Regions from separate parts of the Microbacterium sp. NPDC089987 genome, predicted to be linked through region 2. Evidence: predicted binding sites of a transcription regulator. Region 2 holds the regulator's gene; each other region holds the start of a gene.
What was found. The regulator HrcA, encoded in region 2, represses chaperone genes, less so after heat shock. The targets are predictions, from matches to a motif close to TTNGCACTCGNNNNNNNCGAGTGCNAA.
Positions count from the first base shown of each region.

Region 1: a site for HrcA is predicted at 5,775-5,801, ahead of ACIPV2_RS11160 (Hsp20/alpha crystallin family protein). Genes of this name have one in related genera too.
Region 3: a site for HrcA is predicted at 4,311-4,337, ahead of groES (co-chaperone GroES). Genes of this name have one in related genera too.

Region 1 is NZ_JBIVGE010000002.1:737,439-747,171, forward strand. It holds gene pheA (prephenate dehydratase) at 1-641, shown strand, start outside; gene ACIPV2_RS11140 (endonuclease domain-containing protein) at 850-1,773, opposite strand; gene ACIPV2_RS11145 (LLM class flavin-dependent oxidoreductase) at 2,166-3,209, opposite strand; gene ACIPV2_RS11150 (cation:proton antiporter) at 3,281-4,975, shown strand; gene ACIPV2_RS11155 (DUF2795 domain-containing protein) at 4,995-5,210, opposite strand; gene ACIPV2_RS11160 (Hsp20/alpha crystallin family protein) at 5,271-5,693, opposite strand; gene ACIPV2_RS11165 (MerR family transcriptional regulator) at 5,821-6,108, shown strand; gene ACIPV2_RS11170 (dicarboxylate/amino acid:cation symporter) at 6,238-7,668, opposite strand; gene ACIPV2_RS11175 (helix-turn-helix domain-containing protein) at 7,880-8,152, opposite strand; gene ACIPV2_RS11180 (DEAD/DEAH box helicase family protein) at 8,169-9,733, shown strand, end outside.
Region 2 is NZ_JBIVGE010000001.1:1,422,146-1,431,878, reverse strand. It holds gene ACIPV2_RS06745 (ABC transporter permease) at 1-930, opposite strand, end outside; gene lepA (translation elongation factor 4) at 1,191-3,059, shown strand; gene ACIPV2_RS06735 (DUF1990 family protein) at 3,120-3,770, shown strand; gene hemW (radical SAM family heme chaperone HemW) at 3,804-5,051, shown strand; gene hrcA (heat-inducible transcriptional repressor HrcA) at 5,145-6,179, shown strand; gene dnaJ (molecular chaperone DnaJ) at 6,223-7,332, shown strand; gene ACIPV2_RS06715 (16S rRNA (uracil(1498)-N(3))-methyltransferase) at 7,361-8,089, shown strand; gene ACIPV2_RS06710 (HIT domain-containing protein) at 8,128-8,475, shown strand; gene ACIPV2_RS06705 (PhoH family protein) at 8,606-9,631, shown strand; gene ybeY (rRNA maturation RNase YbeY) at 9,628-9,733, shown strand, end outside.
Region 3 is NZ_JBIVGE010000001.1:408,935-418,667, forward strand. It holds gene rimI (ribosomal protein S18-alanine N-acetyltransferase) at 1-351, shown strand, start outside; gene tsaD (tRNA (adenosine(37)-N6)-threonylcarbamoyltransferase complex transferase subunit TsaD) at 348-1,436, shown strand; gene ACIPV2_RS01930 (hypothetical protein) at 1,433-1,873, shown strand; gene ACIPV2_RS01935 (hypothetical protein) at 1,877-2,911, shown strand; gene ACIPV2_RS01940 (SAM-dependent methyltransferase) at 2,936-4,117, opposite strand; gene groES (co-chaperone GroES) at 4,422-4,718, shown strand; gene ACIPV2_RS01950 (hypothetical protein) at 4,942-6,054, shown strand; gene ACIPV2_RS01955 (hypothetical protein) at 6,147-6,356, shown strand; gene ACIPV2_RS01960 (dynamin family protein) at 6,388-8,319, shown strand; gene ACIPV2_RS01965 (dynamin family protein) at 8,319-9,733, shown strand, end outside.

The DNA of each region.
Region 1 (9,733 bases), on a different contig from region 2:
AGGACGTCGACGTCATCGCCGCGCATCCCGTCGCCTACGCGCAGTGCCACAGCTGGCTGGGGGAGCACCTGCCGCGGCACGCGCATGTGCCGGCGGCCAGCAACGTGGCATCCATCCTGGGCGTGCTCGACGGGACGACGCCCGCCCAGGCAGCCATCGCCGCGCCCGGGATCGTGCAGCATCATGACGTCGAGGTGCTCGCCGAGCGGATCGGCGACAACGACAACGCCGTGACGCGCTTCGTGCTCGTGTCGAAGCCGACCCCGCCGGGGGAGCCGACCGGAGCCGACAAGACCTCGCTGATCGTCGAGCTGCCCGACGACCGCCCCGGTGCGCTGCTCGACATGCTCGAGCAGTTCTCGACGCGCGGCATCAACCTGTCCCTGCTGCAGTCGCGGCCGGTCGGAGACGCGCTCGGCCGGTACCGCTTCGTGGTGGATGCCGACGGGCACGCGTACGACGAGCGCATGGCCGACGCGCTGCTCGGCATCCGCCGGTTCAGCCCCCGCGTCGTCTTCCTCGGCTCGTACCCCCGCGCCGACCGCAGGATCGTGCATTACCCCGAGCGCTACGCCGACGGGGTCTTCGTCGAGGCGCGCGACTGGCTGCGCGCCCTGCTGCACGGCGAGCCCGAGGCGTAGCCACGGGACTTCCCGCGGCCGGCGCGGGGGTCGATCGTGTACGGGAATTCGCCCGTAAGCGTACGTAACTGACCTCGCTGCGGGACGCGCGTGCGGTCGCGAGCCGGTGGTACCTGGTTCTGCCAGGCGCGGGGTCGATTGTGTACGGGAATCGACCCGGAGTCGTACACAACTGACCTCGGCAGTGCGGCGTGGGCCGACCGATCGGTCAGGCTGTTCGGGATGCGATGGCGCCGCGGATGCGGTCGATCAGCGCGCCGGCGTCGTGGAGGTCCTCCTGGGTGAGACGGATCACGATCCAGCCCATCGCCTCCAGCTCTCTTTGGCGCTGGATGTCACGCCGCCACTGCTCGACACTGGTGCGATGTCCGTCGCCCTCGTACTCGATCGCGATCTTGAGATCGGGGTAAGCGAGATCGATACGCGCGACGAGTCTGAAGCCGTCCAGCGCTCTGTACTGCACGGTCGGATCCGGTAGCCCGTGCGCCCGCATGAGAAGTCGCGTCTCCGTCTCCTTCGGCGATTCGACGCTGTAGCAGGCGAGGGGCAGCGCCTTCCGAATGGTGCCGCATCCGGGAAACCGGCCCCACACGTCGAGGCGCTGCGCAATGTCCTCGATCATCACGAACGGACGGCCCAGCCGAAGTGCCGGATAGTTGTCAGCGGTGGTGAGGATCGCGTCGACGAGTGTCACGGCGTCGAGAAGCGAGAGCCCCTTCGCGCACGAGAAGAGCGTGGCTACTGGATCCAGCACGGGCACGTCGTCGACCCGGTGGATGGTGAGCCGCTCGGCGGCCAGCCGGAACCCCGCGACGCCGGCGGTGCGCGGGCGGGTACCACTCGTGGGCACGAACACCTGCAGTGTCTGATCCTCCTCCCACGCCGCGGGAACAGGCATCCGCCAGATTCGTGCTGCCGTTCTGCCACCGAAGCGCTGGTCCGGAGCGAGGCGCGGTGCGTAGGCCTTCACTCGGCCATCGAACGTCTCGGGTTCCGCGGTGACTCGGATGCCGTGATACGGCCGAGCGAGGTCAGGGGCATCTCGACGCCTTCGCGGCACGCCGGCGCCGGATGCCTCTTTGACGGTGAACCGATCACCGAGCTTGCGGGGAAGAGGGGCCTTGGCTCGCATCCGCCCATGGTGAGCCCCCGTCGGGCTGTGCTCGCATGCGTATGCCGGTCTCGGTGGACAACGCGTGGATCCGATCCACCTGTGGACAAGCAAGACGCCGGAGTGCGAGGTCAGTCGTGCACGGCACCGGCTCCCGAAACGTACGTGATTGACCTCGCAGCGTGCGCGATGGGAACCGGAACCGTCGCTGGCGCGGCCTGCGCTCATGGCGGGGTCACAACGGTACGGCTGCGTGCCCGGAAACGTACGTGATTGACCTCGTACCGCGCGGGATGGGCGCCAGAGCCGACGTGCAGGCGCCACAAGCAGGTGCCGGGTCAAGAACGTGCGGTTCCGTCGCCGGGAACGTACTCAATTGACCCGGCAGCGACCGGACCGAGCACGAGCGCGCCTTACGCCACCAGCAGGTCGAGCGTCTGCGCCCGCCCGGTGGCGGCATCCAGCGGCTCGCCGTCGTAGGCTCCGGCGACCGGCGACACCATGATCTCGTCGACGCCGTGCTGCGCGGCGAATGCGGCCAAGGACGAACGCACCTCGGCACCCTCGCCGATCAGCCAGCGCTGGCGCATCGCGTCGATGACGGTCTGCTCCTGGGCATCCGGATGCTCGGCGAGACCGCGCTGAGCCTCCTCGACCGTCTCGAGCGGCGTCATCGGCTTGTTGCTGCGCAGCCGCGCCATCGCGCGCAGCTGCGGCAGGGCGCGGGCCTCCGCCTCTTCAGACGAGGGCGCTGCGACCACGTTGGCCGTGAGGAAGGTGAGCGGGGCGCCGAGCGTCTCAGAGGGGCGGAACTGCGACCGGTACAGATCGAGGGCGCGCTCGAGTCCGACTCCCGCGAAGTGATTCGCGAACACGTAAGGCAGGCCGTGCGCGGCCGCGAGCTGGGCGGAGTAGTTGCTCGATCCGAGCAGCCAGATGGTGGGGGCTCCGGATGCCGCGGGCGTCGCCTTCACGCCGTACTCGCCGCCGCTTGTGAAGCGCACCGTCGCTCCGTCGGACTGCAGCATCGCGGCGATGTCCTGCACGTGCGAGGGGAACCGCTCGACGTCGCCGGCGGTGCCGGACTGGCGCAGCAGATGCGTGATGACCGGGTCGCTGCCGGGTGCACGGCCGATGCCGAGGTCGATGCGTCCGGGGGCGAGCGCCTCGAGCGCGGCGAACTGCTCGGCGACGATCAGGGGCGCATGATTCGGCAGCATGACCCCACCCGAGCCCACGCGGATCCGCTGCGTGCGCGCAGCCGCAGCCGCGATCAGAACCGGGGGCGTGGTCGACGCGACCGACGGCATGTTGTGGTGCTCGGCGAACCAGTAGCGGGCGAAGCCGAGGGCGTCGGCGTGCTGCGCGAGCGCCATCGACGAGGCGACGGCCTGTGCGCTCGTCTGGCCGGTGCGGACGGGAACGAGATCTAGGACGGAGAGCGCGGGAGTAGTCATCGTCAGGAGACAACGTCCGTCACCGCGTCCGCATTCCGCATCGGACGCATCGCAGGCGTACCCTTCCTGGAATGGAGCCCAGCATCTTCTTCATCGTCGTCGGCGCTGTCGCGGTGGCAGCCGTGGCCCGCCGAAGGGGGTGGCCTGCACCGCTGCTCGTCACCGTCGTCGCGCTGCTGGCATCCTTCCTTCCCTTCGTGCCGGATGTCGCGATCGACGGCCACGTGCTGCTGAACATCGTGCTGCCGCCGCTGCTGTACTCGGCGGCCCTGGATGTGTCGTTCCTGAGCTTCCACCGGGCGATGCCCCAGATCCGGCGATTGGGCATCGGTCTCGTCGTCGTCACCGCAGTCGTCGTGGGGCTGCTGGCGTGGTGGATCATGCCCGAGCTCACCCTCCCGGGCGCCCTGCTGCTGGGGGCGATCGTCGCCCCTCCGGATGCCGTGTCCGCGGCGTCCATCGGACGCCGGCTGGGCCTGCCGCGCCGGGTGATGACGGTGCTGTCCGGGGAGAGCCTGATCAACGACGCCACGTCGCTGACCATGTTCCGGGTGTTCGCGGCGATCGTTGCCGGTGCCACGGTGTCGCTCTGGGGCGGGATCTGGCAGTTCATCCTCGCGGTGGTGGTCGGAGTCGCGGTGGGGCTGGTGTTCGGCGTCGCGCTGCATCAGCTGCGGATGCGCGTCGACGATCCGGTCGTGAACGGCACCTTCGGTCTGCTCGCGCCGTTCGGCGCCTACGCGATCGCCGAGCAGCTGCTCGGATCCGGCGTGCTGGCGGTCGTCGCGATGGGTCTGTTCGTCGGCTTCAACGCGCCGAAGACCAGCTACGCGACCAGGCAGCAGGAGGCGCCCCTGTGGCTCTCGGCCGACTTCCTGCTCGAGTCGTTCGTGTTCGCGTACATCGGGCTGCAGTTGCCCCGCGTGGTCGGCGAGCTGAAGGACGGCGAGGGAGGCTCGATCATGCTGCTCGCGGTGGTCGTGCTGCTGGCGGTGCTCGTCGTCCGGCCGCTCTTCGTCTACCCCGCGGGCGCGTGGGGACAGCGCTGGACGCGGCTGCGTCTGCGCAGATGGGAGAAGATGTCCGCCGCCAAGAAGGTGCTTCCCATCGCGGAGGGGCCGGGCCGGCGGCGTCGCCTCACCGAGGACCAGCTGCGCCGCCGCCTGACCGAGACCACCCTCTCGTGGCGCGATAACGCGGTGGTCTCGTGGGCCGGCATGCGCGGAGTGGTCACGCTGGCGACGGCGCTCGCCGCAGCCGATCTCGCTGGTCTCGATGCGGGGGCCTCGGACGCGATCGTCGTGGTCGCGTTCGTCGTGACCGTCGGCACCCTGCTGCTGCAGGGGCTGACACTGCCGTGGCTGATCCGGGTGCTGGGTGTCGTGGACGACGAGGAGGCGCAGGAGGATGCCAAGCAGCTGGAGGCCATGCGCGAACGCAGTCGCGAGGTCGGCAAGGCCTACCTGCGCGAGGCGAGGCGCACGTGGGCGAAGGAGTACGGCGAGGACCAGCTGTCGGCGTTCGACAGGTATGCCGAGCGACTGGTGCGAATGCAGGCGGGCGCCGACCAGGCGGGCGAGGAGACCGTGCGTCCCTCGCCGGAGCAGTTCGCGGCGATGGCGAAGGGATGGCTGTCGGCGCGGCGCGACCTGCTGCTCGAGGAGCGTCGTGCCGGCAACCTGAGCGAGGAGGTCATGCACGAGCTGATCGCGGCGATGGATGCCGAGGAGCTCGCGCTCGACACGAGGGTGGCGCTGCGCACCTGAGCGCCGCGTGTGCGCGGGGTCAGGCCGCCACGAGCGCGTCGGCGGATGGCCTGGCCAGGTGGAGGCTCGTGAGGATCTGCCAGCGTGCGCTGTAGCTGTGCCCGCGGAGCTGCTCGAGAGCGGCGATGTCGTCGCGGTCGAGCCCGTCGCGGATGGCCTCTCGCAGCAGGTCGTCCTTCGTGGCGGGGAACTCCATCTCGGTGAGGAACCGTCGGAGTGCGGCGGAAGGTGACATCGGACATTTCCTTTCCGGATCGGGTGGGGAGCGCCCGGGCCGGGCGCTCCCCACTGTGGATCAGGCGCTGATCGCCTCGCGGGTCTCGGTCGACTCGACCTGGATCCGGCGCGGCTTCGCGCGCTCGCTCACCGGGATGATCACCGAGAGCACGCCGCTGTCGTACGACGCGCTGATGCGCTCGAGGTCGACGCCGTCTCCAAGGGTGAACTGCCGGAAGTAGGTTCCGGTGCCCCGCTCGCGAGCGATCCAGCGCATCCCTTCGCCGGTGTCGGCAGTGCGCTGCGCACGGATCGACAGCTGCGAGCCGTCGAGATCGACGTCGATCGAGCCGGGGTCGGCGCCCGGGATGTCGGCATGCAGGACATAGCGGTCGCCGTCGCGGCACAGGTCCACGGGCATCACGCGCGGTGCGCGCACGGAGTCCAGCACGCTCGCGGCGAATCGATCGAGCTGACTGATCGGGTCGAGGGTCATGGCCATGGTGTTCTCCTCTCACTATGGGCCGCCGGTCGGCGGCTCTGCGGGTGGATGCAGGGAATCTGCATCCGTCGATGTATATTTATAGCTCCCGGTCGAACAGATTTCAAGTACCCAGAACGGATGCCAGATGGCCGATCGCGACACCGCCACCCCGCTGTACGGGATCGCCGTAGCCGCCGACCTCGCCGACGTACCCGAGGCGACGCTGCGGCTGTACGAGCGCCGCGGCCTGCTCACGCCCTTCCGCAGCGACGGTGGCACGCGGCGCTACAGCGACGACGACATCGCACGTCTGCGCCGGGTGGCGGAGCTGCGGGATGCCGGGGTGAACCTCACCGGCATCGGCCGCGTGCTCGACCTGGAGGACGAGAACGGCGACCTGCGCCGCGAGCTGGAGGAGCGCGTGGAGCGCTGACGCGGTTCGTGGCGAGTGACTCCTCTCGCCGGCGTGGGCTCCGCGTGCGGACAGACGGTGAACGGGCATCCGGATGCCGAAAGCGCCCCGCCCGAGAAGGGCGAGGCGCTTTCTGGATGAAGCGGGAGGTCAGCGTGCGCCGGCCGGCTCCTTCGTGGCATCCGGCTCCGCGGCGTCCGCGTCGTCGACGTCCTCGGCGAACGGCAGGCCGTTGCGGGGAGCGTTGTAGAGCTCCTCGTCGAGGATGCCCTCGCGCTTGGCGACGATGGTCGGAACCAGCGCCTGACCTGCGACGTTGACCGCGGTGCGGCCCATGTCGAGGATCGGGTCGATGGCCAGCAGCAGACCGACGCCCTCGAGCGGCAGGCCCAGCGTCGACAGGGTGAGCGTGAGCATCACGATCGCGCCCGTGGTGCCGGCGGTGGCGGCCGAGCCGACGACCGAGACGATGACGATCAGCACATACTGGATGAAGCTCAGCTGGACGTCGAAGAACTGCGCGACGAAGATCGCCGAGATCGCCGGGTAGATGGCGGCGCAGCCGTCCATCTTCGTCGTCGATCCGAGCGGCACCGCGAACGAGGCGTAGCCGGAGGGCACGCCGAGGTTGCGCTCGGTGACGCGCTGGGTGAGGGGCAGGGTGCCGATCGAGGAGCGGCTGACGAAGGCCAGCTGCACGGCGGGCCACACGCCCGAGAAGTACTGCTTGATCGACAGGCCGTGGGTCTTCACGAGGATCGGGTAGACCACGAAGATCACCAGAGCGAGACCGATGTAGATCGCCCCGGCGAACCAGGCGAGCGAGGTCAGCTTGTCCCAGCCGTACTTCACGACCGCCGCGCCGATGAGGCCGAAGGTGCCCAGCGGGGCGATGCGGATGATCCACCACAGCACGCGCTGGATGACCTTGAGCAGCGATTCGGTGAAGGCCAGGAACGGCTCGGCCTTGCGGCCGGCCTTCAGCGCGGCGATGCCGACGACGGCGGCGACCACGATGACCTGCAGGATGTTGAAGCCCACGCTCGACGTGTAGCTGCCCTCGACGGCGCCGGGAGCGGTCGACACGGTCAGGCCGAGGAAGTTCTGCGGGATCAGCCCGAGCAGGAAGTTCCACCAGGTGCCGACGGCGCCCGGCTCGCCGGTGCTCTCGAGGCCCGCGCCGGCCTTCGCGCCCGGCTGGATGGTCAGGCCCAGCACGATGCCGATCGACACCGCGATGAACGCGGTGATCGCGAACCACAGAAGGGTCTGTCCGGCCAGGCGCGCAGCGTTCTGCACGCGGCGCAGGTTGGAGATGCTCGCGACGATCGCGGTGAAGATCAGCGGCACCACGGCGGCGCGCAGCAGGGTGACGTACGAGCTGCCGATCCGGTCGAGGGTGTCGGACAGGGGCGTCGGGTTGGTGCCGCTGGCGCCGAGTGAGACGGCGATCAGGCCGACGCCGATGCCCAGGATGAGCGCGGCGATGATCTGGAACCCGAACGAGGTCAGCAGCTTGCGGACCGGGCCTCGGGTGTCGGGCGCCTTCTGGGCGCGCGCGGTGGAAGAAGAGGTGCTCAAGGGGACTCCAATTGTCTGCGCGGAGTGCGCTTCACGTGGGACTAAACGCTAGGCGGAACGTCGTATTCCTGCGAATAGATGTGACGAAGCGTGACGCCCTCGCCTTCCCCGGCCGCGGAGCAGCACCCCCCGCGCCCTCGAGCGAGCCCCCTCCTCGGTCGTTGAGCGAGCGAAGCGAGTCGAAACGTAGCGACCGCCCACCCAACCTCCCCTACGCCCGCCGCCGCCCGTCTTCCGCAGACAGGGCGAACATCTCCGCGGTGACCCCGTCCAGCAGCATCCCGGGCTCGACCTTCAACGCATCCGCGATCCGCACCAGCGTCGGGATGCCCATCAGCGCGCGGCCCTTCTCGTAGCCGCGAATGTTCGACGAGTCGATCTGGGTGAGCACCGCGAGTTCGTCCTGCGTGATGCCTCGGCGCCTGCGTTCGTCCGCGATCAGTTCGCCGATCCGAGCGGCGGCAGGGGAGGGGACGCGGGGCACCTGACCAGCGTCATGAATGTCCACCACATGTGCCAGGGTTAACGCACCCGGGTACAAGTACCGATCCGGGGTTGACGCCCTGGAGGTGCAGATGGCCGGCGCGCCCAATGCCGATGCGCTCGACGCGCTGCTCGTCGAATTTCGCGGTCTGGCAGACAGCAAGCGGATGGCCGGCAGCTATCTGGAGCAGCTGGCTCGCCACTATCTGACCGTCGAGCCGCTCTGGGCGGATCAGCTCGGGGCGGTCTGGCTGTGGAAGGACTGGCCCGGGCGGGGCAACAGGCCCGACACCGGGATCGACCTCGTCGCGGAGATCCAGGGCGGCGGCCTGCTGGCCGTGCAGGTGAAGTTCTTCGCCGAGACCCACCGGATGCAGAAGGGCGACCTCGACTCGTTCTTCGAGGCGATGGGCAAGGACCCGTTCACCGAAGGCCTGGTCATAGACACGACCAGCGCGCCATGGTCGACGAACGCCGAGGAGGCGCTGAAGAACCGGACCAAACCGGTGCGGCGCGTCTCGCTCGCCGAGCTCCGCCACAGCGCCATCGACTGGTCGACGTACGAGCTGCTCAAGCCCGAGGTGGCACCTGAGAGGCACGCGCTGAAGACGCTGCGCGCTCACCAGCACGAGGCCGTGCACGCGGTGATGGAGGGGCTCGCCCCGGGCAGCGGGCAGGACCGCGGCAAGCTGCTCATGGCCTGCGGAACGGGCAAGACGTTCACCGCACTCAAGCTCGCTGAGCGCTGGACGAATGAGGTCGCGGGAGGTGCGGCGACCGTTCTGTTCATGGTGCCCTCGCTGGCGCTGCTGCAGCAGTCGCTGGAGGAGTGGTCACGCGAGCGCGACCCCGAGATGGGATTCCGTGCGTTCGCCGTCGGCTCCGACACGAACATCGGGCGTCGCAAGAACGACGATCTGACCAGCGTCATGATGGAGGACCTCGGCGCGCCGGCGACGACCGACGGCCCGACACTCGCCCGTCTGCTCGGCGATGTCGACGAGGCGCACGAGGGGCTCACCGTCGTCTTCTCGACCTACCAGTCGATCGAGGCAGTGGCCGAGGCGCAGCGCCTCCGCGGTGACACATTCGATCTCGTCATCTGCGACGAGGCGCACCGCACTACCGGGGTGACCCTCGCGAACGAGGATGAGTCGCACTTCGTCAAGGTGCACGACAACGCAGTGATCCCGGCATCCGCCCGCGTCTACATGACCGCCACCCCGCGCATCTTCGCGCCGGAGGTCAAGAACGCCGCCTCGCAGAAATCGGCCGAGCTCGTCTCGATGGACGACGAGGAGCTCTTCGGCAAGGTGCTCTACCGCATCGGCTTCGACGAGGCCGTGCGCAGCGGACTGCTCACCGACTACAAGGTCGTCGTGCTGGGCATCAGCGAAGACGAGATCGTCGAGTCGCTGCAGCAGGAGCTCGCCCAGGGAGGGCGGGAGCTCGCGGTCACCGATGTCGCCAAACTCATCGGATGCTGGAACGCCCTCGCCAAGCGCAACGCGGGGGCGATCGCGGAGGGATTCGGCGCCGACGCCGCCCCTATGCGCCGCGCCGTCGCCTTCGCGAAGGACAT
Region 2 (9,733 bases):
CGCGCCGATGGCTGTCAGCACGGCGCCGAAAGCGGCGACGGCCACCACGCCGTGCACGTCGTTTCCGTTGATGGTGGTCAGGAAGTAGCGACCCATGCCCTGCCAGGCGAAGATCGTCTCGGTCAGAATCGCGCCGGTGAAGATCGCCGGAATGGAGAACGCGACCTGCGTCGCCACGGGGATGAGCGAGGTGCGCAGCGCGTGCCGGCGAATGGCCTGCTGCTTGGTGAGGCCCTTCGCCCGCGCCGTGCGGACATAGTCGGCGGAGATGTTGTCGAGCAGCAGCGTGCGCTGCAGGAAGTGATACTGCGCGTAGCCGATGATCACCAGCGCGATCGTGGGCAGGATCAGGTGCTGCAGCGCGTCGATGATCACCGGGAAGAACCCGGTCACCCCTTCTGAGGAGGACCCTGTCACGTAGAAGACGCGGGTGCCCACCCAGTTGTTGAAGTTGATCGCGAGGATCACCACCGCGAGGCCCGCGACGATGATGTTCACGTTCATGGTGATGATCGAGATGCCCTGCCAGATCCGGTCGCCCAGTTTGTACTGGCGGGATGCGGTGTAGACGCCGATCCAGATGCCGAGGAGAGTGGCGATGATCGTGGCGCCGAGAACCAGCTCGGCGCTGACCCACATGCGGAACCCGACCTGCTCGTTCACCGATCCACCCGTCGGGCTCACGCCCCAGTCCCAGCGCAGCAGGATTCCCGTGAACCAGGTCCACCACCGTTCGATCAGCGGAACGCTCGCATCCAGATTGCGCGGGCGGAGCAGATTCTCAATCTGCTCTGAGCTGAGGGGCGGCTTGCGGCCGACGTAGTTGCTTCGCGGATCGAGGAATGACCAGGCAAGGAGGTAGGTGACATTCGTCGCGACCACGATCATGAGCAGCCAGCCGAGGGTCCGGCGCACGAGATACTTGATCAAGGTGGAGGGTCTTTCTCTTCTACAGCCTGCCCGGGATCTCCGACGCGACGCTGAGTCGGGATGACGTTCTGCGTCATTCCTCTTCAAGCCTACGCCGACACGTGCAGGAGGGCTGTGACGGAGTCATATAGCCGGCGGAACTCAGTCTCACTGGGTCGCCCCGGGCAACTTCGCGAGACTATCACCGGTGCACTCGAATGGGGATTGAGCCGGGCTGAACGTAGACTTGCCTGAACCCTCTCGGACGCACCAAGGACCACATGTCACCCCGCGCTCTCACCCCGCTGTCGCCTGCGGCGACGCCCGCCACGCAGATCCGCAACTTCTGCATCATCGCCCACATCGATCACGGCAAGTCGACCCTGGCCGACCGCATGCTGCAGGTCACGGGCTCGGTGGCGGATCGCGACATGCGCGCCCAGTACCTCGACCGCATGGACATCGAGCGTGAGCGCGGGATCACGATCAAGAGCCAGGCGGTGCGGATGCCCTGGGCCCTTCGACAGGGTCAGGGACCCAGCGAAGAGGTCTTCGCGCTCAACATGATCGACACGCCGGGACACGTGGACTTCACCTACGAGGTGTCCCGTTCCCTGGCTGCGTGCGAGGGAGCGATCCTGCTGGTCGATGCGGCGCAGGGCATCGAGGCGCAGACCCTCGCGAACCTGTACCTGGCCCTCGAGAACGACCTGCACATCATCCCCGTGCTGAACAAGATCGACCTGCCGGCCGCCGATCCAGAGAAGTTCGCCAAGGAGCTCGCCGACCTGATCGGCGGCAGGCCCGAAGACGTGCTGCGCGTCTCGGGCAAGACCGGCGTCGGCGTCGAGGACCTCCTCGACCGCATCGTGCAGGAGATCCCCGCCCCGGTCGGCGACCCGGATGCCCCGGCACGCGCCATGATCTTCGACTCGGTGTACGACTCGTATCGCGGCGTCGTGACCTACGTGCGCATGGTCGACGGCAAGCTGAACCCGCGCGAGCGCATCCAGATGATGTCGACCAAGGCGACCCACGACCTCCTCGAGATCGGCGTCTCCAGCCCTGAGCCGGTTCCCTCGAGTGGGCTCGGTGTGGGTGAGGTGGGCTATCTGATCACCGGCGTGAAGGATGTGCGCCAGTCGAAGGTGGGCGACACCATCACGACGGCTCGGGGAGCCGCGACCGAGGCCCTCGCCGGATACACCGACCCGAAGCCGATGGTCTTCTCGGGCATCTACCCGATCGACGGCAGCGACTACGCCGAGCTGCGTGAGGCGCTCGACAAGCTGAAGCTGTCGGACGCGTCGCTGCAGTACGAGCCCGAGACGTCCGTCGCGCTCGGCTTCGGGTTCCGCTGCGGGTTCCTCGGGCTGCTGCACCTCGAGATCATCACCGAGCGCCTGTCACGCGAGTTCGGACTCGACCTCATCACCACCGCGCCGAGCGTGATCTACGAGGTCGACACCGACACCGGCGAGAAGGTCATCGTCACCAATCCGAGCGAGTACCCGGACGGGCGCGTCGCGTCGGTGTCCGAGCCCATGGTGAAGACCGCGATCCTGCTGCCCAAGGACTACGTCGGCACGGTGATGGAGCTCTGCCAGTCGCGTCGAGGCACGCTGCTGGGCATGGAGTACTTCTCCGAGGAGCGCGTCGAGCTGCGCTACCGCATGCCGCTCGGCGAGATCGTGTTCGACTTCTTCGACCAGCTGAAGTCCAAGACGCAGGGCTACGCGAGCCTGGACTACGAGCCCGACGGGCAGCAGGAGGGCGATCTGGTCAAGGTCGACGTTCTGCTGCAGGGCGACAAGGTCGACGCGTTCAGCGCGATCGTGCACCGTGAGAAGGCCTACGCCTACGGGACGATGATGGCTGAGCGCCTCCGAAAGCTCATCCCTCGGCAGAACTTCGAGGTCCCCATCCAGGCGGCCATCGGCGCGCGCATCATCGCGCGCGAGACCATCCGCGCCCTTCGCAAGGACGTGCTCGCCAAGTGCTACGGCGGTGACATCAGCCGCAAGCGCAAGCTGCTCGAGAAGCAGAAGGAGGGCAAGAAGCGCATGAAGATGGTCGGTCGCGTCGAGGTGCCGCAGGAGGCCTTCATCGCGGCACTGTCGGGCGATGTCGAGACCAAGGACAAGAAGTAGGTCGCTCGGGACGCGGTGTCGTTCGGAGACTGTTCAGACAGGTCGCTTAGGCTGGAGATCATGCGTCGGGGGACTTTCCGAGAAGGCACGGTGGACTATGCCGCGGTGGGTGCGACCCACGCACCCGACCTCATGCAGTACCCGCCGGAACGCAGCATTCCTGCTGAGGCATCCTGGCGTCTGGGCAGCGGTGAGGACCGTTTCCGCACCGCCGGCGAATCGCTGCTGTCGTGGACCGCGCAGCGCGCCGCCGGCCTCGAGCTGCGCGATGTGCGCCCCGCCGCAGGCTCGGCGTACACCGGCGTCAGCTTCGATGCCGAGGGCGCGCCGATCGCCCCGAACCGCACGCAGGTCGAGCAGCGGTTCGCCGCCGACGGGACGCCCTTCGTCGCGCCGGGCATGACCCTCAGGCTGCACGGCCGCGTCAAGGGGATGAAGGCGGATGCCGAGCTGCGCGTGATCTCAGTGACCGAGGAGCGCCGTCGCATCGGCTTCGTGCTCGGCACCGTCGGCGGCTCGGTGGTCAGCGGCGAGGAGTCGTTCGACATCGAATGGCGCGAGGACACCGACGAGGTGTGGTTCACGGTGCGGGCGTTCGACGCCCCGGTGGCCGTGCTGTACCGCCTTCCCGGCATGGTGCGTCGTCGCCGGCGCGAGCTGTTCGCCCTCTACCTGCGCGCGATCTCGCCGCTGTACGCGACCCCGATCTGATGGCGCACGCACTCTGATGGCACGGGCACTCTGATGGCCGGGCCTCTTCCGCTGGGGGATCCAGCGCCGGCCGATGGCCGGCTTCCGAATGACCTCCCGGTCGACCGCTCAATGCCGTTCTCGGCGTACCTGCACGTGCCGTTCTGCCGAGTGCGCTGCGGCTACTGCGACTTCAACACCTACACGGCGACCGAGCTGCGCGGGGCGAAGCAGGACGAGTACGCCGACACGCTGATCCGCGAGATCGCGCTTGCGGGCGCGGTGCTCGGCGAAGCCGGCGGCATCCGCCCGCTCGACACGGTCTTCTTCGGCGGCGGCACGCCCACTCTGCTGCCCGCCGGCGACCTGGCACGGATGCTCGCCGCGGCGACATCGACGTTCGGCATCCGCGACGGCGCGGAGGTGACCGTCGAGGCCAACCCCGACACGGTGACACCCGAGGTGGTGCGGACTCTGGTGGATGCCGGGGTCACCCGCCTCTCCATCGGGATGCAGTCGGCCGTGCCGCATGTGCTGGCCGCTCTCGACCGCACGCACCTGCCCGAGAACGTCCGCACGGCCGTCGACGCCGCGCGCGACGCCGGCCTCGATGTGAGCGTCGACCTCATCTACGGCGCACCGGGGGAGACGCTGGCTGACTGGGAGCAGTCCCTCGACGCGGCTCTCGCCCTGGACCCCGATCACATCTCGGCATACGCCCTGATCATCGAGGACGGCACCAAGCTCGCCAGGCAGATCCGGCGCGGGGAGGTGCCGGCTCCCGACGACGACCTGCAGGCCGACATGTACGAGGCCGCCGATCAGCGGCTCGGCGCCGCGGGTTTCCAGTGGTACGAGGTGAGCAACTGGGCGCGTCCTTCGACAGGCTCAGGAACCCAGGCGTCAAGGGACCACCGCTCGCGCCACAACATGGCGTACTGGCGCGGGTCGGACTGGTGGGGCTTCGGACCCGGAGCGCACAGCCACGTCGCAGGTCTGCGGTGGTGGAACGTCAAGCATCCGGCTGCGTACGCGCAGCGGCTCGCCCTCGGCGAATCACCCGCCGCCGGCCGCGAGCGGCCGGATCTCGAGGCGCGCACGCTCGAGCGCGTGCTGCTGCAGAGCCGTCTCGCCGAGGGGCTGCCGATCGACGACATCGCCGAGGGTCGCCGGGACCGGGTGGCTGAGCTGATCTCGGACGGACTCGTCGATCCGGCTGCGGCTCTGCGACAGCGTCGGGTGCGGCTCACCCTGCGGGGCCGGCTGCTGGCGGATGCCGTGGTGCGCGCACTCACCGGTTAGCGGGCGCGACCCGCACAGCGCCGGCGAGCCGACGGCCAGGTTCGAACGGGTAGGATTGGCACTCGGAACGTTCGAGTGCCAGCGGGAGGGATGATGGTCACACAACGAGGCCTTGAGGTCCTCCGCGCGATCGTGCAGGACTATGTCGCGACGCACGAGCCCGTCGGCAGCAGGTCGATCGTCGAGCGCCACGCGTTCGGCGTCTCCGCGGCGACGATCCGCAACGACATGGCGCAGCTCGAGGACGAAGAGCTCATCACCGCGCCGCACACCTCGTCGGGGCGCGTGCCCACCGACAAGGGATACCGAGTCTTCGTCAACCACCTCGCCCAGGTTCGGCCGCTCTCCGTGCCGCAGCGCACGGCGATCGAATCGTTCCTCGCCGCACCCAGCGACCTCGACGACCTCATGGCGCGCACGGTGCGGGTGCTCACCCAGCTCACCGGCCAGGTCGCCCTCGCCCAGTACCCGTCGTTCGCGCGCGCGAGCATCACCCACGTCGAGCTCGTCGCGCTGGCCCCGAATCGGATGCTGGTCGTGCTGGTCACCGACGCCGGCGGCGTGTCGCAGCGCATCTCGCCGCTGCCCATCGACATCGACGACGCCGACCTGGCGGTGCTGCGCGCTCAGCTCGCCGCGCTCATCACCGGCCGGGCGGTCGGAGAGGCGTCCGAGCGCATCGCATCGGCAATCGACCCGCAGGCCGGGTCCCGCCTGCAGCCGGCGCTGGCGGCACTGGCCGCGGTGATCGCCGAGGAGCTGGCGGAGTTCCGGCAGGAGCGGCTGGTGATGGCGGGTGCGGCCACGCTCGCGCGGCGTGAGCAGGACTTCCGCGGCAGCATCCATCCTCTGCTCGAGGCGATCGAGGAGCAGGTGACCCTGCTGCGGCTGATGAGCGAGATGGTGACCGACGAGCACGGTCTCGCCACGAGCATCGGCACCGAGAACGCCCCGTTCGGGCTCGGCGAGGCATCGATCGTCGCCAGCAACTACGCCGCCCCCGGCGGCACGGCGCGCGTCGGCGTGATGGGGCCGACCCGCATGGACTACCCGAGCAACCTCGCCGCGGCGCGGGCCGTGGCCCGCTACCTGTCGCGGATGCTCGAAGAAGACGAGGCGGCCCGCTGATGCGGGCGGCCACACACACGAACGCACACGAAGAAAGGTGACCGTGGCGGATCACTACGAGGTCCTCGGGGTGTCGAAGGACGCCTCCCAGGATGAGATCAAGAAGGCATACCGCAAGCTCGCGAGGCAGCTGCACCCGGACGTGAACCCGGGGGACGACGCGGCTGAGAAGTTCAAGCTCGTCACGCACGCATACGACGTGCTCAGCGACGAGGACTCCCGGCGCCGCTACGACATGGGCGGCGACCAGAACGGCGGCTTCGGCGGCGGCTTCGGCGGGTTCGGCGACATCTTCGAGACGTTCTTCGGCGCGGCAGGGGGCGCCCGTTCGGCGCGTCCGCGGTCGCGCCGCGAGCGGGGTCAGGATGCCCTGGTGCGCCTCGACCTCGAGCTCGGCGACGTCGTGTTCGGCGTGCACAGGGACATCGAGGTCGACACCGCGGTGCTGTGCGAGACCTGCCACGGCAGCTGCTGCCAACCCGGCACGTCTCCCGTCACCTGCGATGTCTGCGGCGGCAGCGGCCACGTGCAGCGCCAGGTGCGAAGCCTGCTGGGCAACGTCGTCACCTCGCAGCCGTGCGGCACCTGCGAGGGCTACGGCACCGTCATCCCCAACCCGTGCGGGTCGTGCGCCGGCCAGGGCCGCGTGCGGTCCCGCCGCACGGTCGCCCTCGACATCCCCGCCGGCGTCGAGACCGGACTTCGCCTGCAGCTGCCCGGCTCGGGAGAGGTCGGCCGCGCGGGCGGCCCGAACGGCGACCTGTACGTGGAGGTCGCGGTCGCGCCGCATCCGGTCTTCAGCCGGGACGGCGACGATCTGCTGGCGACTCTCGAGGTGGCGATGACGGATGCCATCCTCGGCACCACCACGACCATCGAGGGCCTGGACGGCACGGTCGACCTCGAGCTGCGCGCGGGCGTGCAGTCCGGCGACGTGCTCACTATCGGCGGCCGGGGCATCACGCCCCTGCGCGGATCCCAGCGCGGCGACCTGCGCGTGGGCGTGCAGGTGGTCACTCCGACCAAGCTCGACGGGGCGCAGCGCAAGCTCATCGAGGACTTCGCGAAGAAGGCGAAGGCCCCGGGTCCCAGACTCGCGCAGTTCCAGCAGGGGCTCTTCTCGAAGCTGCGCGACCGCTTCCGCAGCCACTGACCCCCGCACCACAGCCGATCGGAGCCCCATGGCCCTGCACTTCGTCGTACCCGACTGCACCGACGCCGCCATCGGCGAACTCATCCGCCTGACCGGATCGGAGGCGAAGCACGCCTCGGTGGTGCGTCGGGTGCGCGTCGGCGAGACCATCACCATCGGCGATGGGCGCGGCGTGTGGCTCGAGGGCGAGGCTGAGGACGTCACCGCGTCGCAGGTGAGCGTGCGGGTCACGAACCGCCGTGTTCAGGACGGTCCTGAGACGCGCATCGTGCTCGCGCAGGCGCTGGCGAAGGGCGACCGGGACGAGCTGGCTGTGCAGGCCGCGTGCGAGCTGGGCGTCGACGAGATCGTGCCCTGGCAGGCCGCGCGCAGCGTGTCGCGCTGGGAGGGGTCGAAGGCGGCGAAGGGGCGGGAGCGCTGGGCGACGATCGTCCGCGAAGCCGCCAAGCAGGCGCATCGTGCGTGGGTTCCCGACGTGGCGCCCGTGCAGTCCACCGCGGAGCTCGCCGAGCGGGCGGCGGATGCCCGGCTGCTCGTGCTCGATCCGTGGACGCAGACGCCGCTCACCAGCATCCGTCCCGACGGGCGGGACCTCGTGCTCGTGGTCGGGCCGGAGGGCGGGATCGCTCCGGACGAGCTGGAGCGTCTCGAGGCGGCGGGCGCGGAGCGGGTCCGCTTGGGCGATACGGTGCTGCGCACCTCGACGGCGGGCCCCGCGGCGATCGCGGTGCTCTCGGCCAACCTGGGCCGCTGGTGACCCCGCGACAGGCTCAGGGACACAGATAAGCTGGAAGCATGAGCGAACCCTCGATCTTCACCCGCATCCTGAACGGGGAGATCCCCGGTGAGATCCTCGCCGAGACCGACCGCGTGTTCGCGATCCGCGACATCGATCCGCAGGCGCCGCTGCACGTGCTCGTGATCCCCAAGACCGAGCAGTACCGCGACGTCACCGAACTCGCCGCAGGTGACCCCGGGCTGATGGCCGACATGGTGGCCGTCGCCAAGCAGGTCGCCACCAAGCACGCCAACGGCGAGTACCGCCTGATCTTCAACAACGGCGCCAGCGCCGCGCAGTCGGTCTTCCACGTCCACGCGCATGTGCTCGGCAACATCGAGGAGGGCAAGCTCGTTGGCTTCTGACGACAGCGCACGCGCTGACGGCGCACACTCTGACAGCGCACACTCTGACAGCGCACCCCTGGAGAGCGCACCTCCGCGGTTCCCCGCACAGCCCGAGCGCACCGAGCGCATCTTCGCCGACGGCATCGCCATGGTGCAGTTGCTCGGTCCGCAGGACCGCCTGCTGCGGATGCTCGAGAAGCAGCATCCGAGCGTGCAGGTGATGGTGCGAGGCAACGAGATCACGCTCGGCGGATCCACCGCTGATGTCGCCGCGGCCAAGCGCCTCGTCGACGAGCTGATCGAGATGACCCGCTCCGGGCACGATCTCGCGCCCAGCGACGTCGAGCACTCCGCGCGCATCCTGCGCCGCGACGACGGACCACGGCCCAGCGAGGTGCTCGGCGAGGCGATCCTGTCGACTCGCGGCAGGGTCATCCGCCCGAAGACCCTCGGGCAGAAGGAGTACGTCGACGCGATCGAGCAGAACACCATCGTGTTCGGCATCGGACCGGCCGGCACGGGCAAGACCTACCTGGCGATGGCGAAGGCCGTGCAGGCGCTGCAGCGCAAAGAGGTGCAGCGCATCATCCTCACCCGGCCCGCGGTCGAGGCGGGGGAGCGCCTCGGATTTCTGCCCGGGTCGCTGACCGACAAGATCGACCCGTACCTGCGCCCGCTGTACGACGCGCTCAACGAGATGATGGACCCCGAGGTCGTGCCCCGCCTGATGGCGACCGGCACCATCGAGGTGGCGCCTCTCGCCTACATGCGCGGTCGCACGCTCAACGACTCGTTCGTCGTGCTCGACGAGGCGCAGAACACGACTCCCGAGCAGATGAAGATGTTCCTCACGCGTCTCGGGTTCGGCACGAAGATGGTCGTCACCGGCGACATCACCCAGGTCGATCTGCCGCAGGGCGCCTCGGGACTCCGTCTGGTGACCCGGGTGCTCGGCGACATCGACGACATCCACTTCTCGCGGCTGACGAGCGACGATGTCGTGCGGCACTCGCTGGTGGGCCGCATCGTCGATGCGTACAGCGAGTACGACGAGCAGCGCACCGCGGCGCGCGTGGAGCGCGAACAGGCGCATCAGTTCGCGAACCGCGCCGAGCGCCGCAACGGGCAGCCGCAGAAGCCCCGAGACCGCATGCCGAAGCGAGGCCTGAAGTGATCGAGATCAACAACGAATCAGCGATCGCGGTCGACGAGACCGTGCTGCAGCGGCTCACCGACTTCAACCTCGCGCAGCTGAACGTCAGCCCCGACGCCGAGG
Region 3 (9,733 bases), 1.0 Mb from region 2:
CTGCGCGCGCTGATCGCGACGGCCGTCGAGCGCGGCGCGCGCGAGCTGTTCCTCGATGTGCGCGACGACAACGCCGTCGCACGGGCGCTGTACGCCTCGGAGGGCTTCGTCGAGCTGGGCCGGCGGCCCGGGTACTACCAGCCGGGCGACGTGGATGCGGTGGTGATGCGCCTCGACCTGCGGTCGTGGGCGGATGCCGCCTCACCGGAAACGCAGGAGAACGTGCGAAACGCAGGAGCGGATGCGGCAACTGCTCCTGCGATCCGGGAGAAGTCCGGCATTCCGGATGCCCAGGATGCCGCGAACGCGGATGCCGTGGACGCGGATGCCGCGAAGGAGGCGAGCGCATGACCGGCCCTCTGGTGCTCGGGATCGAGACGAGCTGCGACGAGACCGGCATCGGCATCGTGCGCGGACGGCAGCTGCTGTCGAACACGATCGCGTCGAGCATGGACGAGCACGCCCGGTACGGCGGCGTCGTGCCCGAGGTCGCCGCACGCGCGCACCTCGAGGCGCTGCAGCCGTCGATCGAGCGGGCCCTGGCCGAAGCAGACGTGACGCTCGACGAGCTCGACGCGATCGCCGTGACCAGCGGCCCCGGCCTCGCCGGCGCCCTCATGGTCGGCGTCGGGGCAGCAAAGGGCCTGGCCGTCTCGCTCGGCAAGCCCCTGTACGCGGTGAACCACCTCGTGGGGCACATCGCCGCCGACATCCTCACCTCCGACGACCGCGCGACCGCGCCGCTGGAGTATCCGACGATCGCCCTGCTCGTCTCGGGCGGGCACACCTCGCTGCTGCACGTGCGCGATCTCACGACCGACGTCGAGCTGCTCGGCGAGACCGTCGACGACGCGGCAGGCGAGGCCTTCGACAAGGTCGCCCGGCTGCTCGGTCTGCCGTACCCCGGTGGACCGCAGATCGATAAGGTCGCGGCCGACGGCGACCCCAAGGCGATCCGCTTCCCGCGGGGGCTGTCGAAGGCATCCGACATGGCGAAGCACCGCTACGACTTCTCGTTCTCGGGCCTGAAGACAGCTGTCGCGCGCTGGGTCGAGCGGGCCCAATCCCTTCGGCAGGCTCAGGGACCCAATGCGACGGCACTACCGGTGGCGGACGTCGCCGCGAGCTTCCGCGAGGCGGTCATCGACGTGCTCGTCACCAAGGCGCTCGCCGCCTGCGCAGACCGCGGCGTGCCCCGTCTGCTGCTCGGCGGGGGCGTGATCGCCAACCGGCGGCTGCGTGAAGTGGCCCTCGAGCGGGCGGCGGCCGCGGGCGTGGCCGTGCGCATCCCGCCGCTGTCGCTGTGCACCGACAACGGGGCCATGATCGCGGGCCTCGCCGCCGAGCTCATCGCGAGCGGCCGCGGGCCGTCGACCCTCGCCTTCGGCGCCGACTCGACGCTGCCGGTGACCGAGATTCAGGTGAGCCCGGCATGAGCGACCCGCGCATCGAGCAGCCCACCCCCGAGGTCGAGAAGCCCAGCGGCGATGCCGCTGTGCCCGGTGCGTCGAAGGGATACGGCAAGCTGCCGACGGCGCCGGTGCCCGTCGAGCGCACCGCGGCCGCGCATCCGGATGCCGACACGGCGGCGACTCCGGAGTGGGAGCCGTCGACGGGGACGACACCCGTCGACGACGCGCGTCTCGCGCCCTGGGCGCTGGTAGCGGCGATCGTCGCCCTCGCGACCTCGATGTTCGTGGGCTGGGGCATCCCCGTCGCGGTCATCGCGGTGATCGCGGCGATGATGTCGCTGCGGCGTCCGATCGAGAACCGGTCGGTGGCGATCTGGGCGCTGGTGCTCGGATTGTGTGCCACGCTGTTCAGCGCGGGATGGCTGCTGTGGGCCGCCATGCAGTTCGAGAATCTGGGGTGATGGATGCTGAACCAGGCGGAGAGCTCACGACGACGTGAGCTGCAGCGCCGGGCGTTCGCCGCGGGCGGGGGAGCGAGTGAGGCCGAGCTCGCCGAGCTGCGGGAACTGGATGCCCGTGCCGCCGCCGATGCGGTGATCGCGCCGCCTCCACCGGCGGAGGACGAGACCTCGGCGAGACCGGTGCCATCCCATCACGATGCTGCCCCCGAGCCGCTTCCCGTTGCGCCGTCCGCGTCCGCGGCGGCGCCCTCGGAGGCGGAGTCGGACTCGTCGTCCCCGACAGGCGAGGTGTCGCGGGCGCGTCGGCGCCCTGGCATCCCGATGCTCGTCCTCTCGACGCTGATCGCGCTTCTGCTCGGGTTCGGCGGCGGCTGGATGCTGCTCAACCGCGACAGCACTCCATCCATGACCGCCGCCCAGGCGAAGGCCATGGCCGAGATCGAGAAAGCCGCGCGCTTCGACCCCGGCTCGGTTGTCTACCTCGGCGAGAAGTACGACGCGTCGGTGTGGCGCGCGACCTCGGAGGATGGTGAAAAAATCTGCCTGGCGATTCACGTCGGCGACCGCAATCAGCATCAGTGCGTGCCCCCGCCGGACGACGAGATCGCCTTCGCCCAACCGGTCGGCGTCTCGGCGAGTCACTCCGAAGACGATGGCGAGTGGACGTACTGGGCGACGCTGGTGAACGACATCACCGGCCGCGAGGCACTGGTCATCATGCGCCAGAGCATGGCCGACTATGGCTGGGAGTCGCAGTACACCGACGAGGAGCTGCGGCAGATCCGGATGCTCGAAGCCGAGGGCGTCGCCCCGAACTATCTGCAGGTCATCGGCTACGACGGCAGCGTCCCGATCTTCATCTCGCAGGACGCGCGCACCTGCATCTACGTCGTGGATCCTGCGACCGATGCCGTCGTGCAGTCCTGCGACCCGGCGGAAGACGGCCTCTACCTCCTCCAGGTGCAGGACGCGAGGTACGAGGTGCGCGAGACGAGCACCCGCGGGCCGATCCTGACGATCGTGCGAGACGGCGGGTGACGGATGCCTGTGGCGGCGGGCTGATCAGACCCGGTCGGCGAGGATCGCCACGCGGCCCGACGCCGTCCGGGTGAGAATCAGCGTCGCCGCCTTCGAGCCCTTCAGGCTCAGCTTCTTGCGGAACACGGCGGGATCGATGTCCATGCCGCGCTTCTTGATCTCGAGGCGCCCGATGTCGTGCGCGCGCAGCGCCTGACTGATCGTCTTCACGTGCGCCGGCATGGTCTCGCGCACGCGGAACGACTGCACGAACGGGGAGGTGAGCGCCGCGTCGCCGGTGAGGTAAGCGATCTGCTCGTCGACCATCCCCGCATCGAGCATCCGGGCCACCTCGCCGATCAGCCGGGCGCGGATCACCGCGCCATCCGGCTCGTGCAGGTAGGTGCCGAGTTCGCGCACCGGTTCGTCGTCGGCGTCGGCCGCCGCGGTGATCTCGTGCGTCTCACCGGCCTGCAGCACCAGGGCAGCGCGGCGGATGCCAGGACGCGCGAGCTCACCGCTCCACAGCACGAGCTCGACGACGCTTCCGTCGGCGCTGACCCACTGCGCCTCCACGTCGTTCGGAATGAGGTCGCGGTCGAGGCCGGGGCCGAGCTTGATGCCGGTGGGGTGCCGGCGCGCGACCTCGACGCACCAGTCGAGCGACGGCGACCAGTCGGCGGCGGAGGTCCGGGTCGTCTCACTGTGCCCGGCTGTTCGCCGAGCCGGGTCGAGCCAGACCGCGCCTTCTGGAGGGAGGCTGTCCTCGGCGACCCCCTGGCGCACGGTCGCATCAGGGAACGGCGCCAGGTTGTATGCGGCGATCGCGGAGGTCACCTCATCGGCATCCACCGCCTCGACCGAGAGCCCTGCCCCCGCGAAGGCGAGACTGTCGCCGCCGATGCCGCAGCCGAGGTCGCTGACGCGGGTGATGCCGGCGCGGCGCAGCCGCACGGCGTGCATGGTCGCGACGTTCAGGCGCGTCGCCTGCTCGAGGCCGGCCCGGGTGAACAGCATCCGATCGCCGAACTCGCCGAACTTCGCCCGCGCCTTCACGCGCAGGCGAGCCTGGCCGACGACTGCCGAGACGAGGTCGGGGGAGTGACCGGCCACGCGCAGCCGCGACACGGCTCGTGCGACGTCCGCAGCCGACTCGACGGCCCCGACCTGGTCGAGCAGCGCGAGGCCCTCACGCGTGAGCAGCGCGGTCAGCTCAGACATCTCCACAGGAAGAGCCTACGGGGCGGGGCATGCGTTTCGACTCGCTTCGCTCGCTCAACGACCGGGAGCGTCCGCGGGGCGGTGCGTAGTGCGTTTCGACTCGCTTCGCTCGCTCAACGACCGGGAGCGTCCGCGGGGCGGTGCGTGCGTTTCGACTCGCTTCGCTCGCTCAACGACCGGGGGGCAGATGACCGAGAGGCTGGCACTCGCATTGCATGAGTGCCAGCGCTCGGCATAGACTGGAGTTAGCACCCTCACCTCGAGAGTGCTAATGATCTTCTGAACTCAGTCACGAAAGAAGAGGTACACCGTGTCGGTTTCCATCAAGCCGCTCGAGGACCGCATCGTCATCCAGCAGGTCGAGGCAGAGCAGACCACCGCAAGCGGTCTGGTCATCCCCGACACCGCCAAGGAGAAGCCCCAGGAGGGCCAGGTCGTGGCAGTGGGCCCCGGCCGCATCGACGACAACGGCAACCGCGTTCCGCTCGACGTCGCCGTGGGCGACCGCGTGCTCTACAGCAAGTACGGCGGCACCGAGGTCAAGTTCGGCGCCGACGAGTACCTCGTGCTCTCGGCCCGCGACGTGCTCGCGGTCGTCGTCCGCTGACGCGGTTCGACACCAGCTCCCAGAGGGTCCGGATGCATGGCATCCGGGCCCTCTGTCGTACCCCCGAGTCGCCCAACCCCTATCGATCCCCGCATCGGCCCCGCGGATGCCCCCGCCGGGCCCCCACAGCCCTCGGGCCGGCCCCCGATGCCGTGAATGTGCCTGAGTCTCACACTCGTATCAGACGCCACCTGGCACATTCACGATGAAGGGGTAATCGATCATGGCTCTCGACGGCAACGCCAACTCTTCCGGAGCCCAGTGGAACCTGGGCATCGCCAACTCCGGAAACACCGACGACAACTCGGACAACTCCGACAACTCGGTCAGCGACAGCAGTGACAGCTCCGACAACTCGGTCACGGACAACTCCGACAACTCGGTCACGGACAACTCGACGACCGACAACAGCGACAACTCGGTGAACGACAACTCGGACAACAGCGACAACTCGGACAACAGCGACAATTCGGACAACAGCGACAACTCCGACAACAGCGACAATTCGGACAACTCCGACAACTCGGTGAACGACAACTCGGACAACAGTGACAACTCGGTGGCCGACAACTCCGACAACAGCGACAACTCCGACAACTCGACCAACGACTCGTACAACGACAACTCCGACAACTCCGACCACTCGTGGCGGGACAACTCGGATCACTCGGTGACCGACTCGTACAACACGCTCTACGACAACTCCGTCACCTCGGGCGTGCGGCAGTTCAACTCGGGGTTCGGCGACGTCAGCATCGGCGCGGGCGGCGGTGGCATGGGCGCCATGGCCGGCGCGGGATCGCTCAGCATCGACGGACGGACCACGCTCAACGACCAGTCGGTCAACCAGAGCATCTCCTCCGGCGGCGACGTCGGCCAGCACTTCGGGCAGAGCAGCAACATCGCATCCGGAGACGGCTCGGCCGCAGCCGGCGGCGACGCGACGGTCATGAACGTCGACACCGACATCAGCATGGGCGATGTCTGGACGGGCAACACCTGGAACACCGCCTCGTTCAACGAGGACTACTCGCAGGACTGGTCGTTCACCGACTCGTTCAACGACAACTCCGACAACAGCGATAACAGCGACAACTCCGACAACTCCGACAACAGCGACAACTCGGACAACTCCGACAACTCGGTGACGGACAACTCGCAGGACTGGTCCTTCACTGACTCGTTCAACGACGAGTCGATGGTGGACAACTCCACCAGCTGGACGGTCGACGACTCCTACCAGGACAACTCGACCAACACGTCCGACTTCGACATGACGGTGAACGACTCCAATCTCGGCAGCCCCTTCGGGGACGCGTCCGACGTCGCCCTCTGACGCATCGAGCGGCGCACGACCTGCCTGGCCGCCCTCTGGTGGGCGGCCAGGCACACCACTAGGCTCCTGAGCACTCGAGGGGAGTGAGAGCCATGTCTGACGAACCGGATGCCACACCGTTGGACGACGCGCCCTGGGGAGATGCGGGTCTTCTCGATCCGTTCGGCGCCGACGCCTTCACTCAGGAGATCGCGAACATCTCGGAATCCGATTGGGACCTGGACGCCGACGAGATCTGGGGAGGTCTCGCCGGCGGTCTGGATGGCGGGGGAGACCTCCCCGGGCCCGAGCTGTTCGCCTGATCCGCATCGGACGCGACGGAAGGGGACGCACGTGCCGGGAGAGCATCCAGCTGGGGAGGCGAAGATCGTCGACGTCATTCACGACGTCGGCGATCTCGCCGCGTCCGCGGGGAGGAAGGATCTCGCCGCTCGACTCGCGAGCACGAAGCACCGCCTGGAGGATCCTGCGGTGCGCGTGATCGTCGTCGGCGAGTTCAAACAGGGCAAGAGCAAGCTCATCAATGCGCTCGTCAACGCTCCCGCCTGTCCGGTCGACGATGACGTCGCCACGAGCGTGCCCACCACCGTCGGCTACGCCGAGCAGCCCTCGGCGTGGGTGATCGAGCGACCCGCAGGCGCCGCAGCCGAGCCGCAGCGGCGACAGATACCCCTCGAAGATCTCGCGCAGTACGTCTCCGAGCGCGGCAATCCAGGCAACGAGCGCGGCATCCTCTCCGCCGAGGTGCTGCTTCCGCGGGAGATCCTGCGCGGCGGGCTCACACTGGTCGATTCGCCAGGCGTGGGCGGGCTCGAGTCGTCGAACTCGCTCGCCACCCTCGCCGCGCTCTCATCCGCGCATGCCGTGCTGCTCGTCTCGGACGCCTCACAGGAGTACACCGAACCCGAGGTGCAGTTCCTTCGCCACGCGATGCGCATCTCGCCCAACGTCGCCGCGGTCCTGGCCAAGACCGACCTGTACCCGGAATGGCGACGCATCGAGGAGATCGACCGCGCACACCTCAGCGGCGGTGACGACATCCCGATCTTCTCCGTGTCCAGCGACCTGCGGCTGCTCGCCGCTGAACTGCAGGATCGCGCGCTGAACGACGAATCGGGCTTCCCCGCCCTGGTCGCGCATCTGCGACGCGAAGTGCTCGGCAGGGCCGAGACCATCCACGAGCGCGGCGCTGTGCACGATCTCGTCTCCGTGGTCGATCAGTTGGAGATGTCGCTGCGGGCCGAGCTGAACGCCCTGCTGAACCCCGAGGACACGCCCAGGATGATCGCGGAACTCGAGGTCGCGAAGGCGAAGGCGGACGACTTCCGCGGGCGCTCCGCACGATGGCAGGTGCTGCTCACCGACGGCATCGCGGACCTCGTCGCCGACATGGAGCACGATGTGCGCGATCGACTGCGCAAGGTGCAGAGGGAGGCCGAGCGCGCGATCGACGAGGGCGATCCAGGGCCGATCTGGGATCAGATCCGCGAATGGCTCGACCAGCGCGTCACCGCCGCCGTGTCGGAGACGTTCGTCTGGACCGACGAGCGCTCCCGCTGGCTCTCGGAGGAGGTGGCCGAGCTCTTCAGCCAGGATCAGGACGACATCCCCGTCAGCGATGTCTCCGACATCCGCGGCGTGCTCGACCCCGTCGAGGAGATCGCCGGACTCGAAGCGGGTCAGCTCAGTGCCGGCGAGAAGATCTACATCGGCGTGCGCGGCTCCTACGGAGGCGTGCTGATGGTGGGGCTCGTCACCGGGCTCGTCGGCATGGCCCTGATCAACCCGCTCTCGCTTCTCGCCGGGGTGCTCGTCGGCCGCCGGGCATACCGCGAGGACATGGGCAACCGGCTCAGCCGCCGCCAGCAGGAGGCGAAGATCATCGTCAGGCGCTACATCGACGAGGTCACGTTCCAGGTGGGCAAGCAGCTCAAGGACCGTCTGCGTCTGGTGCAGCGCACCGCGCGCGACCACTTCGGCGCGCTCGCGGAGGAGCTGCACAGCTCACTGTCGGATGCTCTGCAGCGGGCCCGTCAGGCGGCATCCGGGTTCACCACCACCCGGGACCAGCGCGTTCTGCTGCTGAAGAAGCGTCTCGGCGAGCTCGAGCGTGCGCGCCGGAGCATCCCGGCGCTTCCGCCGGCTCCGGTCGCGATCGGCCAGTCGCCTCGCGCAGCCGCCAGCACGATGCCGGCGGCGCATCAGCCGATCACCCGGTTCGCACCCGCCAGGCGGGCGGCCGTCGGCGAGAAGGCGGGGGAGTGATGCCCGCCGGGGTCATCGCAGACACGGAGGAGCTGCTGCGCACCACGCGGTCGGTGTACGTCGGCGACCGCGATGCGGTCGCGCTCGTGGACCAGCTGGAAGCGCGGCTGCACGAGCCGCTGCGCCTCGCCATCGCCGGGATGGTGAAGGCGGGCAAGTCGACTCTGCTCAACGCGATGCTGGGGGAGCGGATCGCCGCGACGGACACCGCCGAATGCACCCGCGTCGTGACCTGGTACCGCTACTCGCCCACGCCGCGAGTCACCATGCATCTGCGCGACGGGACCACCGCGCGTATGCCGGTCCGGCGGGAGCGCGGGCTGCTGGCCTTCGACCTGGGCGGACGCACCGCGGAGGAGATCGAGTGGATCGACGTGGGCTGGCCGCTCGAGGGGCTCTCGTCGCTCATCCTCATCGACACGCCGGGCATCTCGTCACTCTCCACCGACACGTCGGCGCGCACCGCGCGCTTCCTCACCCCCGAGGACGCGCCGTCGGCTGCGGATGCCGTCGTGTACCTCATGCGTCACCTGCACGGCTCGGATGTGCGATTCCTCGAGGCGTTCCGCGACACCGCCGCGGGAGCCGGAGCGAGCGTGTGCGCGTTGGCGGTGCTGTCGCGATCGGACGAGGTCGGCTCCGGCCGCATCGACTCCCTGCTCTCGGCCCGCCGGGTCGCACGGCGCTACGAGCGCGACGGCGCCCTCGGCGCGCTCGCTCTGGGAGTCGTGCCCGTCGCGGGTCTGCTCGCCGAGGGGGCGCGCACCCTGCGCGAGAGCGAGTACATCGCGCTGCGCGAACTCGCCGGCCTCGAACGGGCGAAGCGCGAGAGCCTGCTCGTCTCCGCCGACAGATTCGTCCGCGAGAGCACGGCCACCGGACTCAGCGTGTCGGTTCGCGAGGAGCTGCTGAGCAGGTTCGGCATCTTCGGCGTCCGCCTCGCGACGGCGGTCATCCGGGGCGGCGTGTCCAGTTCGTCGGAGCTGTCGGATGCCCTGATCCAGCAGAGCGGGCTCATCGAGCTGCAGGAGTTCGTGCAGCGGCACTTCCGACCTCGCGCGGATGTGCTCAAGGCGCGCAGCGTCGTGCTGCAGCTGCAGGCACTGATCCGCCGTGCGCCGAAGCCGGGATGCGAGGCCGTCCTCGCCGGGATCGAGCGCTTCCGGGCATCCGCCCACACGCTGCGCGAACTCGCGCTGCTCGCCGAGGCCAGGGCGGACGGCCTGCCGCTGCCGGAGCCGCAGGCGCGAGAGGCCGAGCTCATCCTCGGCGCCGCGGGCGTCACGGCATCCGCTCGCCTGGGCCTTCCCGAGGGCGCGACGCCGGAGGAGATCTCCCGACGCGTGCACACGCAGATCGACCAGTGGCGCCGGCTGTGTGCCGACCCGACCGCGGATCGGGCCAGGCGCGACGT